DNA from 2 places in the Lysinibacillus sp. G01H genome. Region 1 is predicted to be linked to the other one. Evidence: riboswitches for the same ligand, from Rfam matches in the RefSeq annotation. Region 1 holds a riboswitch; the other holds the start of a gene.

What was found. Region 1 has a riboswitch for FMN ahead of ribE (riboflavin synthase). Riboswitches for the same ligand answer to the same signal wherever they lie in the genome.
Region 2: another riboswitch for FMN. It lies ahead of PSR12_RS06335 (ECF transporter S component); the one in region 1 lies ahead of ribE (riboflavin synthase).

Annotation. Positions count from the first base shown of each region.
Region 1 covers NZ_CP118397.1:1,551,308-1,555,745, forward strand. The annotation lists gene PSR12_RS07530 (YibE/F family protein) at 1-409, opposite strand, end outside; gene PSR12_RS07535 (YibE/F family protein) at 406-1,530, opposite strand; FMN riboswitch at 1,751-1,876, shown strand; FMN riboswitch at 1,993-2,118, shown strand; gene ribE (riboflavin synthase) at 2,325-2,963, shown strand; gene ribB (3,4-dihydroxy-2-butanone-4-phosphate synthase) at 2,988-3,617, shown strand; gene ribH (6,7-dimethyl-8-ribityllumazine synthase) at 3,633-4,115, shown strand; gene PSR12_RS07555 (spore germination protein) at 4,254-4,438, shown strand, end outside.
Region 2 covers NZ_CP118397.1:1,311,908-1,316,345, forward strand. The annotation lists gene PSR12_RS06320 (ATP-binding protein) at 1-59, shown strand, start outside; gene sigX (RNA polymerase sigma factor SigX) at 138-671, shown strand; gene PSR12_RS06330 (RNA polymerase subunit sigma) at 668-1,954, shown strand; FMN riboswitch at 2,098-2,283, shown strand; gene PSR12_RS06335 (ECF transporter S component) at 2,500-3,087, shown strand; gene PSR12_RS06340 (sodium-dependent transporter) at 3,307-4,438, shown strand, end outside.

The sequences.
Region 1 (4,438 bases):
TCATAATGATGACTGATGCACCAATCTGCACAAAATTAACACCAATGTAGAGAGAAAAGATGCTGATTTCTTCAGTTGATTCTTCGCCAAACCCTTGGATCATCGACTTTTCCGTTACAAAGGTAATAAAGAGTAGTAACACAACTATCGTCACCATCGTCGAGATAAAGGCTGTAATGGTTTTACTATTTGTTTTATTGATATAGAAAAGGCTAATACAGCTAATGATCGTACAGGCAATAAACGTCAAGATGATAGGGCTATTTTTAGGGTTTGTCATTAAAAAAATGGTGACAAAGAGTACACCAAAGTTTAGGAATAAAGAAAGAAATGAGCGTATCCCCTGTCTACCGCCGACTAGAACCATTAACACGCACAATATAACTGCTAATAAGACGACAACATTCATTCTCGAACCCTCTTTCGATTAATGAAAAATATAGCGGTATACAGACTAATAGGAATCGTAAGGACAACACCAATACCCCCTGCTAAGGCACGGGCTAATTCTAAAGAAAGATTTAAGGACAATGTAAGCCCTAATGTGGAAGAATTTTTTAAATAGAGAATAATCATAGGTATGGAGCCGCAAAGGTAGGCAAAGAATAAAATACTTGTAATAGTACCCATGATATCTTTACCGATTTCATGTCCCGAAGATTTAAGTGCTTTGACAGGGATCGTAGGATCTTGCTCGTATAAAGCAAAAATCGAGGAAGCCATTGTAATAGAAACATCCATTACTGCCCCGAGTGAGCCAATAAATAAACCTGCCATAAAGACGGTACGATAGGGACGCGTTAAAAATTGCATTTCTTCATAACGAAGACCATTTTCACCTGTCAACCACATTACAATAGAGCTTATGATAAGCGCTAGAATAGTGCCTAAAAGTGTGGACACGATGGCTACATATGTTTTTGTATTTAATCCACTAATAAGTAGTAGCGAGATAATTGTAAATAGCACCGCACAAATGCCGCTGACTACTAATAGGCTTACGCCCCCATGCTTCACATAAAGATCTAATGCGAATGATAAAATCACAGCATTGACCACCAGGCTAATGATAGAAAATAAGCCTTGTCTTTTACCTATAATAAGTAGGGCAAAAATAAAAATCCATGCAATCATTACCATGGTTTGATCACGTTTTAAATCGACAATGGTTCCTGTTAAAACTGATTGTGCTGTGCGATCATCTAGCGTGACAAAGATTTCATTGCCTACATGGTATTCTTGATCAAAAGCACCAGACGAAGAATAGTCATTCGTCAAATGAATGGATTGCCCCTTATGCTGACCATTTTTGATAATGGCCATAATTTCCTGTGTAAATAAAAAATCCCTATTTTCATACATGTCTGTCATTGGTTCTGATTTTGTTACATCCACTTGCGTTATTTTCGCTATCGGTCGATCATAAAATTGTTCATTATGATGTACGAAAACAATCGAAACCCCACAACAGAATGCTAATAGGGCATAGCAAATAGCTTGTTTAAAAGGTATATTTTTTAAAAATGTCAAGTAAATGACCTCCAAACGGCTAGACTGAATAGTCACTTGTAAAGGAACGTTTTTTTGATTAAGAAGTTCCATTAACAGGTTAAATGTCATCATTTTAATAACATCTTTTACATTTTTTAAGTCTCGTCAGAGCTGTTTAAAATTTATGCTTCCAAAAAAATTTAAAAAGAAGGATGGATAATATAATAAAATAGTGTTATCGTAAGACTAGCTAAATAAAAATATTCTTCGGGGTAGGGTGAAATTCCCGATCGGCGGTGATGAAGCAATTCAAAGTCCGTGAGCGCAAGCTGATTTGGTGCAAATCCAAAACCGACAGTTACAGTCTGGATGGGAGAAGGGTAAAAATGCGAACTTTTTAAATTGATTCTAATTTAGAAGGTTTATTTGACTATGCATTTATTACAAAACTTCCCAATCACCTTGTGGGAAGTTTTTTTATTTAGCTACAATCGAATAGAAGATGTTCTTCGGGGTAGGGTGAAATTCCCAATCGGCGGTGATGAAGCAATTCAAAGTCCGTGAGCGCAAGCTGATTTGGTGCAAATCCAAAACCGACAGTGATAGTCTGGATGGGAGAAGAACGAATGAGATAACAGTCTATGAAAAAATTGTTTTCAAATAGGCTTATTTGTTGATGTCTTATACTCCCAAAACCCCTTTGATGTAAAGGGGTTTTTATTTTTATATTGTTAACGAGAGAAGGGAGAAGGATAAGGATAAGGCACAAAAACAGGTGGATCAACTTTAAAAGTAAAGAATAGAAGTGCTAATAAAGTAGAGTAGGTGATGGAATGTTTACTGGACTTGTAGAGGATATTGGTATCATAAAAGCCGTGCAAAGCGATCGGAACAGTATGAAAATTACGATTCAATCAGCCAAGATAACGGAGGATGTCAAGCTTGGTGACAGTATAGCGGTCAATGGAGTTTGTTTAACGGTGACACATTTCACACAACAGCAGCTTACGATGGATGTTATGCCTGAAACAGTCAAAGCAACAAATTTACAGCAGCTGGCAATAGGTGATTCTGTTAATTTGGAGCGGGCCATGCCTGCTAATGGACGATTTGGAGGTCATTTTGTTGCTGGTCATGTTGATGGAGTCGGCAAAATTTTGCGAAAACGTCCAGTGGCAAACGCCGTTTATATTGATATCGAAATGTCTGAGGAACTAACCAACTTTTGTATTCCAAAGGGTTCCATAACAATTGATGGCACAAGCTTAACCCTTTTTCATGTTGAAGCCAATAGTGTCACGATTTCGCTCATTCCTCATACTTACAAAGAAACCGTTTTAGGTTTGAAGAGGGTTGGAGCAATCGTTAATATCGAAACCGATTTAGTCGGAAAATACATTATAGGGCAATTAAAAAAAGGGCAAACAACGCCAGCTATTACAAGAGATTATTTAGCACAACATGGTTTTTAAATCATAGAATAGGAGTTGATCATCGTGCTACATTCAATTGAAGAAGCCATAGAGGATTTAAGGCACGGCAATATGATTGTGGTGGTTGATGATGAGGATCGAGAAAATGAAGGAGATCTTCTGGCACTCGCTGAATTCATCACACCAGCAACAATCAACTTTATGGCAACCAATGGTAGAGGTTTAATTTGTACGCCGATTTCGCAGCAGCTTGCACAAAAGCTAGATTTATATCCAATGGTTCAGCACAATACGGATAACCATCAAACCGCATTTACGATAAGCATCGACCATGTAGAAACAACGACAGGGATTAGCGCCTTTGAGCGTGCGCTAACGATACAAAGGATGATAGAAAAGCAAGCTAAGCCGACTGATTTTCGTCGACCAGGCCATATTTTTCCGTTGATTGCGAAAGAGCAAGGAGTGCTGCAACGGAGAGGGCACACAGAGGCGACGATTGATCTAGCGAAGCTTTGTGATAGTGTACCAGCAGGTGTTATTTGCGAAATTATGGGGGATGATGGGCACATGCTTCGGTTTGAAGAACTGACAAAGTTCGCTGCACATCATGGCTTAAAAATGATATCGATAGAAGCATTGGTTGCATATCGTAAACAATTATCCACTAATAAATCTAAAATTTCTATGTAAAAAGGAGAAAAAACAATGGGTCAAACATTTGAAGCACAATTAATTGGAACGGATTTGAAAATTGCAGTAGTAGTGGGTCGTTTTAATGAGTTCATTACTAGCAAATTATTGGATGGGGCAATGGATGGTTTAACTCGTCATGGGGTTGATCCTGCATTTATTGATGTTGCATGGGTACCAGGGGCTTTTGAAGTTCCTTTTATGGCAAAACAACTGGCAGAAACAAAGAAATATGATGCCATTATTGGTTTAGGTACTGTTATTCGTGGCTCTACAACACACTATGACTATGTTTGTAATGAATCTGCAAAAGGCATTGCCAATGTGTCATTGTCAACGAATGTACCTGTTATTTTTGGAATTGTTACTACCGAAAATATTGAACAGGCAATTGAACGTGCAGGAACGAAATCTGGTAATAAAGGCTATGATGCGGCAATGTCTGCAATTGAGATGGCAAATCTAAAGAAAATGATTAGTTCAGGACAATTTAAATAGTCGTCACAACATTTGTTTCTTTGAATATTTTGAACAACCATGGGAAAAATATGCTTAAGTGTATTTATTGAATGTGATTGTTTTCATAAATGTACTAATCTTGAGCTGGCTCAGTAGGAGATGAGAAGTATTTCATCAATGGAACAAATTAATTTGAAAATGTTGAAATCACTATTTCAACGCTCTGCTGATGTGATTTTCCAACAATATAATTTTCAGCAATATACAGTACATTTGATAACTTGTGATGCAATGGTCAATGAGCAAATTCTTCAAACTGTGGTTGTTCAACGTGTTCAATCTTTGTTAAGCAATGTCACTGA
Region 2 (4,438 bases), 240 kb from region 1:
TGGTAGACAGTGTGTTGAAAGAGGGTACGACCTTCACGTTTTATTTACCGTTCGATTAATAACAAGTATTGCTATTAATTGGCTGTAACTTCTATGAATGTAAGACGACAAATATTATAGAACGGGGGTGGAGTGCTTTGAATGACTCCGTGTTCCATCGACTATACGATGCATATCACCAAGACGTGTTTCAGTTTTTAATATATTTAGTAAAAAATCGTACACTTGCCGAAGATTTAGCACATGAAGTTTATGTACGAGTGTTGCGCTCATACGATCAATTTGCAGGCAATAGTAGTGAGAAAACTTGGCTATTTGCTATTGCTAAAAATGTAGCAATTGATCATTTTAGAAAGCAAGCTGTACGTCAAAAGCATTCACATGATTTCTTTGACTGGGAAACGGAACAGCTCCATTCAACCACGCCATCACCGGAAGATATGCTACAGGCCAGTGATGAATTTATGCAGGTAGAATCAGCACTTGAAAACTGTACAGGAGACCAAAAAATGGTCATTATTATGCGCTATTTTCAAGATTTATCGATTGCAGAAACAGCGCAAATACTAGATTGGACAGAAGCTAAGGTAAAAACGACCCAGCATCGAGCCATTAAATTTTTAAGGCAACAGCTACAGCCGATTAGAGAACAGGAGGCGAAACGGCAATGACGCATAAGCCATTTGATGATGAACAGCTTGAACATGTCTTGAACAATGCCCCTAAGCTTTCTGACCGCCGTTCAAAAGAAGAAATATTAAATCGGTTAATGGCAGATGCTCGCTTGCAGGATAATAGTCACCTACAAGAAGCGATACAACAACCTATAGAGAATGAAGAAGCACAACAAGAAAGTAAATCTTTAATACAAGATGAACGACCATCACGATTTAAGTTCCGAAAAATGCCGATTTTTACGAGTGTAGCAGCAGTTTTCGCGATAACGGTACTCGTTGGCTTCATGTTCATGAATAATGACGCTAGCCAAAAAGATCTAGCTAGTACGCCAGAAACGGCTAATTACTCTACGTTACAGGAAGATCGTTCTGCTAAAGAGGCAGCTACCCAGGATGAGGCACTTCAATCCAGTATTGTATCGGAGCATGAGCGTATGTTATCTTTACGGTCGTCTGTCTATGAGGAAGATGTGAAAGATGCTGTCGTTTTCCGTATTGGTTTGGCAGGACGCGATGCAGAAAGTGTTCCAATGACATATGTGATACCAAATGAGCGTGTAGCAACTGATTTTGGAACTGAAAAGCCTTCTACCCTACAGATGTATGAAAAATATGCTCCTCAAATAGATGAAGAAGCCAAAGGGTTTACGGATTATCATCCTTTTAAAGGTGAACTGAAGGAGAAGGAAGACAAGCTTGTCCACGTATTACCAAAGGACAATGACTATGATGTTGCATCAGCTACCGTTAATGAGTACAAAGGGACTTTAGAGGATACCTTCTCGGATTCTGAATATACGGAAGTTGAGATTCAAAATGAAGATGGCACACCTTATGAGTTTTCTCAGGAGGGTGAGCCAAGTCAAGCCATGTCATTAACAAACGCCAAGCATTTTAATTATTATTTATACCAAGATGGTAATGGGGCAGAATATCTATCACCAGATTTCCGTCAAACATTTGCTAATGTTACAGAGGCACTTACACTAATGAAAAACAAAAATGATGATGTTTATGTAACAGTGGTTCCTGAAAATGTAACATATACCGTGAAAGAGGAAGCAGAAGGTGTAGTCGTAACATTCGATATTCCCTTAGATTTAGCATCGATGGAGCCAATTCGCGCTACCCAATTGATTGAAGCTATGATGTTAACTGCTGCTAGCTTTGACCAACAATTACGCTTGGATAATGTGGTCCAAGAAAGCTGGGAAGGATTCGATTTAAAAACGTATTTACCCAAGCCTGTGGGGCCAAATAAACAATATATGCCTTAGTCAAAATCAAAAATGGAGCATTCCTGTAACATGGAATGCTCCATTTTTACAATACTTACAAATCTAATCGGAATTTTTTAAGCAGAACTATTTACTTTTTCTTAATAATTAATTATAGTAAGGTTGTAGTATAAAATAATATGATTCATCTTCGGGGCAGGGTGAAAATCCCGACCGGCGGTAATAGAGTGGTGAACCGTTAATGTTTCCATTAACTCGAATGGTTTATGCTTCGCTCTTCAGCCCGCGACCTGTGCAAATTTATTTGCATGGCTGACTTGGTGTGATTCCGAGGCCGACAGTTAAAGTCTGGATGGGAGAAGATGGAGGTACGATCGTCATTCATTGTTATGAAATAAACTATGACCGAGCGCTTTTTTGTATGGCTTTTTAAACAGTGCTCAAAAATAGTTTAAATTGACGCTTATTCGTCATGCCTTTCTCCCTTGTGCTCTTTATGCATAAGGGTTTTTTCGTGCTAACAATTGAAAGATCGTCACCTTTCTTCTTGCGAGATTGAATCAGCAAAGAGGAGAGAGTTTTCTATGAAGAAAAATGTTAAACTTCAATCGTTTATTACGATTGGCATGCTGAGCAGTATTTCGTTTTTATTAATGCTTTTTAATTTCCCAATTCCACCATTCCCAGCATTCTTGGAAGTCGACTTTAGTGATATGCCTGCATTAATAGCAGCCATCACAATGGGGCCTGTAGCTGGTATTTTAGTAGAATTATTTAAAAATGTATTGGATTGGATTTTCTCTGGAACGCCAACAGGTGTGCCAGTAGGTCATATTGCCAACTTTGCAACAGGTATTTTATTTATTTTGCCTGTAAGCCTTATTTTTAATCGCTTTAAAACAATTGCTGGTCTTGTTGGAGGTTTAGCGACAGGAACAGTCGTAATGGCAGTAGGGATGAGTATTTTAAACTACGCAGTATTTTTACCGATGTACACATACTTCTTAGGAATGGAACCGGTTGTAGGTGACTCACTTTATAAAATGATTATCGCTGGGATTTTACCATTTAACATTGTGAAAGGTGTTTTATTAACGGCTATTATGGCGTTTTTATTTACAACTATGCGCAAGTGGATCGACCGCCAGCGTTCTATCTATATAACAAAATAATTTTTACTAACCTCGGGTGAACATACCTGAGGTTTTTTTTTGGAAGGAATGATGGATAGGGAAAGGTGTGAAGAAAAGAAAGGCAAAACTAACGGATAAATATAGAAAAAAGTAATGGAGTAAAATAGCTAACTAGTACTTTATAATTACAACCTAGTCGAAAGCTATATTTTCATGTAAAATAGAGAAGAGTTTAGAATGTTTGAGGAGTTTGAAGAGATGAGTGGAAAAAAAGGACAATGGTCTAGTAAATTAGGTTTTATTTTAGCGTCAGCTGGTGCGGCGATCGGACTAGGGGCAATTTGGAAACTTCCCTATGTAACAGGACAAAGTGGTGGAGGAGCATTTTTCCTTATCTTTGTGTTATTTACCTTGTTAATAGGACTACCGATGTTATTGTCCGAGTATGTTTTAGGACGTGGTACACAATCCGAGGCTGTAACAGCGTATAAAAAAATTGCTCCAACTAAGCCAGGATGGGCCTGGATTGGTCGAATGGGCGTGCTAGGCTGTTTTTTATTATTAACTTTTTATAGCGTTGTTGGAGGTTGGATCTTTATTTATAGCGGGCTAGGTGTAGCTGGCGCGGTAATTGATCCAGCAGTAGATCCTGCTGAATTATTTGGAAAAATTATAGGCACGCCTTGGATTACGCTAGTTGGTCTAGTGTTTTTTACATTAGCCAACGTACTTGTGATTTCATTAGGTGTACAAAATGGGATTGAAAAGGCCAATAAATGGATGATGCCGTTACTTTTCATAATGTTTATTGTCCTTGTTGTGCGTGCAGTTACATTAGATGGGGCAATGGAAGGGGTAAAATTCTTCTTATGGCCTGATTTCTCGAATATTACGGGTAAGGCATTATTAGAAGCCTTAGGGCAATCGTTCTTTGGGTTAGCAGTAGGTTTTTCTTGTCTAGTTACATATAGCTCTTATCTAAAAAAAGATGTCAGTCTTCCGAATTCAGCGGGTTCTGTAGTGCTGTTAACCGTGCTTGTTTCATTTTTAGCAGGTTTAGCGATTTTCCCTGTTGTGTTCGCCTTTGATTTAGAGCCAGCAGTGGGTCCAGGTTTGCTATTTATGGTGCTACCAACAGCATTTAGTCAAATGCCATTTGGTGAAGTGTTTTTAGCCATGTTTTTATTGCTATTTTTATTTGCTACATTAACGTCATCATTTAGTTTATATGAGATTATCGTCGCGGCATTTATGGAGCATAGTCAGAAATCGCGTCCAATGTGGACACTTTTACTTGGTATAGTCGTGTTTATTGCAGCCATTCCAGCAGCGCTTTCTTCGAGTGTTTTATCGGATATAATGATTTTTGAGAAAAGTATCTTTGATGCAA